DNA from 2 places in the Actinomadura luteofluorescens genome. Region 1 is predicted to be linked to the other one. Evidence: riboswitches for the same ligand, from Rfam matches in the RefSeq annotation. Region 1 holds a riboswitch; the other holds the start of a gene.

Region 1 (2,193 bases):
CCGCTGCTCCGCGGACGGCGCCCACCGGGTCGTCTCCCCGACCGAGGCGCTCGCGCCGCCGCCCCTGAGGTAGGGCTCGGCGGCGCGCAGCCAGTCGGCGCGCCCGGCGAGCACGCCCGCACCGAACGGCGCGTACAGCTTGTGGCCGGAGAACGCGACGTAGTCCAGTCCCAGCGCGGTCATGTCGAGGGGGCGGTGCGGGACGAGCTGCGCAGCGTCGACCGCGATGCGGGCGCCGTTGCGGTGCGCGACGTGCGCGAGCTCCTCGATCGGCCACAGCTCACCGGTGACGTTGGACGCGGCGGTGACGACGAGCAACCGCGACCCGATCGGGCACCCGCGCAGCGCGCGGTCCGCCGCCGAGAGGGCCTCGGCCGGAGTGGCGGGCGCCGGGAGGCGCACGGCGCGCTTCCACGGCAGGAGCGATGCGTGGTGCTCGCTCTCGAAGACGACGACGCTCGTCCCGGCCGGGACGGCGTGCGCGAGCAGGTTCATCGAGTCGGTGGTGTTGCGCGTGAACACCACGGCCGAGCGCCGCCACGCGCCGAGGAACGACCGCACGGTCTCCCGCGCGTCCTCGTAGGCGGCCGTCGTGACCTGGGACGCGTACCCCGCGCCGCGGTGGACGCTGCTGTAGTACGGCAGCGCGCGGGTGACGGCCTCGTGCACCGCCTCCAGGCAGGGCGCGCTGGCCGCGTAGTCGAAGTTGGCATATGGGACGTGGCGGCCGTCCCGCACCGGAACCGGGACGTCCGCCCCGATGACCCGGGGAAGCGGGCGAACCCGGACCCCCTCGGGGCGCGTCACAGCAGGAGTGATGGGGGAGCGGGCGAGCAGCGTGGGCATGCCGGGACCTTCCGGGGTCAGGGACCCCGGGACGTCCGCCGGGATCCGCGCTTGCCGGAACGCGGTGCCGCGTCCGGCCAGGTCCTCACCCGGGGCACCCCATCGCGGACGAAGGGTTGCCGGCCAGCTAGCCGGGGCTTTGCGCTGGCGCTCATGACCTCATGCGGAAGTATAGGCGGAGCCGAACGGGGATCAAGGGGAGGGTGCGATGCGGTACCGGGTGGTTCGGACGCTGGCCGGCGGCGCGCTGGTGCTCGGCGCCCTCAGCGGGTGCGGGGCGCTGGGCGGCGGCAACTCCGCCCAGGTGTGCACCGACACGAAGAAGGCGTTCCAGCAGTACGTCACCCAGGTGCGCGGCGTCCCGGCGGCGGAGCCCGAGCGGTGGCGGCAGCCGACCGAGCAGCTCGCCGGGCGCCTCGACGGGCTCGCGAAGCAGGCCGACGACGCCGACCTGGGCAAGGCGCTGAAGACTGAGGCGGGCGAACTGCGCGCCGCCGCGCAGGGGGTCGGCGACGGCGACGTCTCCCGGCTCGACAGCGTGATCAGGGAGACGCCGGCCACCATCGGCGAGGCCTGCGACTGAGCGGCCCGGCTACCCGCCGGTGCCGAGCGGCCCGTCGCCCGTCCCGCCTCCGGGATCGCCTCCGGGGTCGCCGCCGGTCCCGCCGTCGCCGTTGCCTCCGTCACCGCCGCCGCCGGGCTGCTGCGGCGGGATGATCGTCGGCAGGTCGGTGGGGGGCGTCGGGATTTCGGGCCGCTGCGTGGACGGCGGCGGCTCGACCGGCCCGCCCGTGTCCGGCGGCTGCGGGCCGGTCGGCGGGGCGTCCTGCGTCGGCCCGCCCCAGCCGCCGCCGGGCGTCATCGACGGCTCCCCGAAGGACTCGGGGTCGTAGCCCTTGATGTTCACCGCCTCCGACATGTACGAGCGCCACATCTGCGCGGGCAACTGCCCGCCGTACGCGCCGTACCCGGGGATGTTCAGCGGCTTGCCGTCGCTGCGGAACATCGAGACCGTCGTCGCCATCTGCGGGATGAAGCCGTTGAACCAGATCGCGCGGCCCGCGTCGGTGGTGCCCGTCTTGCCGGCGACGTCGCGTCCGTCGGGAAGTTGCGCGCCGGTGCCGGTGCCGCCCTGCACGACCTTCTGCATGGCGTAGGTGGCGTCACGGGCGACCTGCTGGCTGAACGCCCGCTCGCCCTTCTCGGTGAAGGTGCGCTTGTGGTTCTCGTTGTCGGTGACCGTCTTCACCACGAACGGCGTCCGGTGCACGCCCTCGGAGGCGAACGTCGAGTACACGCCCGCCTGCTGGACGGGGTGCAGCGACACGATGCCGAGCGGGAAGGTGG
Region 2 (2,193 bases), 3.1 Mb from region 1:
GACCGGCACCACCCCTTCGGATACGGCAACGAGCGGTACGTGTGGTCGCTGCTCGCAGCGTTCGGCATCTTCGTGGCCGGCGCCGGGTTCTCGATCTTCGAGGGCGTCCTGACCATGACCGGCCACGGCGGCGGCGGGACGACGGTGTGGCTCGCCTACGCCGTCCTCGGCCTCGGCGCGGTGCTGGAGGGGGCGTCCTGGATCCGCGCCTTCTACCAGGCGAAGAAGGAGACGCGCGACAGCGACCGCGACCTCGTCGAGCACGTCCGCAAGTCGCCCGACGTGACGTTCAAGACCGCGCTGTTCGAGGACACCGCGGCGATGGTCGGCCTCGCCCTCGCCGCCGGCGGGCTCGCGATGCGCCAGATCACCGGCTCGGAGTTCTGGGACGGGCTCGCGTCCGCCCTCATCGGAGTGCTCCTGGTCGTGCTCGCCTTCTCGATCGGCCGGGAGAGCATGGGCCTGCTCATCGGCCGGGCGGCCGACCCCGCCGAGCAGCGCAGGATCCGCGCCGAGATCTGCTCCGCGCCCGGCGTGACCGGCGTGGACGAGCTGCTCACCATGCACTTCGGCCCCGAGCAGATCCTCGTCGCGGCGAAGGTGCACTTCTCCGACGACATCAGCGCCGACGAGGCCGAGGACGTCGCCGGCGAGATCGACCGGCGGCTCCGCGAGAGCGTCCCGACCGTCCGCCACGTGTTCCTCGATCCGACCCAGCGGGTGATCAAGACCACCGCCGGGTAACGTCTCACTCGCTGGACCCACCTGTCTGGCATCCGGTCAGTTGATGTAAAGTCACGCATACGAGCTCAAAGCGCTCGTGATCGACAACTTCATAACGCTCATCCAGAGGGGTGCAGGGAGCACAGTGGCCGACGGGCCGGTCTTCCAGCTCAGCCCTCACACAACTTCATAACGCTCATCCAGAGGGGTGGAGGGACCGGCCCTGCGAAGCCCCGGCAACCACCCGGCTGCGGCGCGTCGCGATCCTGCGAGGCCGGCCGGGAGATGGTGCCAACTCCGGCCTGCGACCAAGGTGGCGCAGGGAAGATGGGGAGAAAGGCCTCGCCCTCATGGCACTCACGCCTGCCACAGACCTCGGACCGGCTACCGCTCTCGTCTGCCGCGAATGCGGCTCTACTCGCGATCTCGGGCCCTTCTACGCCTGCGAGGAGTGTTTCGGCCCACTGGAGATCGCCTACGACTTCGACGGCGTCACCCGGGAGGCCATCGAGTCCGGGCCGCGCAACATCTGGCGGTACCGCGGGCTGCTGCCCGTCCCGCCGAACGTCGCCGACACCCCGAACACCGAGCCGGGCCTGACCCGCCTCGTCCGCGCCGACAACCTCGCGGAGAGCCTCGGCCTGCAGAGCCTGTGGGTGAAGGACGACAGCGGCAACCCGACCCACTCGTTCAAGGACCGCGTCGTCGCCGTCGCGCTCGCCGCCGCCCGCGAGCTGGGGTTCAAGGTGCTGGCCTGCCCGTCCACCGGGAACCTCGCCAACGCCGTCGCCGCCGCGGCGGCCCGCGCCGGGATCCGCAGCGCGGTGTTCGTCCCGTCGAACCTGGAGTCCCAGAAGATCATCACGACGGCCGTGTACGGCGGGACGTTCGTGACGGTCGACGGCAACTACGACGACGTCAACCGGCTCGCGTCCGAGATCGCCGGTGAGCAGGAGGACTGGGCGTTCGTCAACGTCAACGTCCGCCCCTACTACGCCGAGGGCTCCAAGACGCTCGGCTACGAGATCGCCGAGCAGCTCGGGTGGCGGCTGCCGGACCAGATCGTCGTGCCGGTCGCGTCCGGCTCCCAGCTCACCAAGATCGACAAGGCGTTCCAGGAGCTGATCAAGCTGGGGCTGGTCGAGGACCGGCCGTACCGCGTCTTCGGCGCGCAGGCCGCCGGGTGCGACCCGGTCGCCGCCGCGTTCAAGGCGGGCCACGACGTCGTCCGCCCGGTGAAGCCCGACACGATCGCCAAGTCCCTCGCCATCGGCAACCCCGCCGACGGCCCCTACGTCCTGGACGTCGCCCGCCGCACCGGTGGCGCCGTCGAGGACGTCACCGACGAGCAGGTCGTCGAGGGCATCCGGCTCCTGGCCCGCACCGAGGGCATCTTCGGCGAGACGGCCGGCGGCGTCACCGTCGCGACCCTCCGCAAGCTCGTCGAGGCCGGCACCCTCGACCCGGGCG

The links. Region 1 has a riboswitch for S-adenosylmethionine ahead of BJY14_RS30320 (aminotransferase class V-fold PLP-dependent enzyme). Riboswitches for the same ligand answer to the same signal wherever they lie in the genome.
Region 2: linked by a shared signal. The riboswitch ahead of thrC (threonine synthase) and the one ahead of BJY14_RS30320 (aminotransferase class V-fold PLP-dependent enzyme) in region 1 are both predicted to bind S-adenosylmethionine.

The regions. Positions count from the first base shown of each region.
Region 1 covers NZ_JACCBA010000001.1:6,503,104-6,505,296, forward strand. The annotation lists gene BJY14_RS30320 (aminotransferase class V-fold PLP-dependent enzyme) at 1-846, opposite strand, end outside; SAM riboswitch class IV at 889-1,005, opposite strand; gene BJY14_RS30325 (DUF8711 family protein) at 1,055-1,429, shown strand; gene BJY14_RS47435 (transglycosylase domain-containing protein) at 1,439-2,193, opposite strand, start outside.
Region 2 covers NZ_JACCBA010000001.1:3,367,996-3,370,188, reverse strand. The annotation lists gene BJY14_RS15490 (cation diffusion facilitator family transporter) at 1-744, shown strand, start outside; SAM riboswitch class I at 917-1,057, shown strand; gene thrC (threonine synthase) at 1,074-2,193, shown strand, end outside.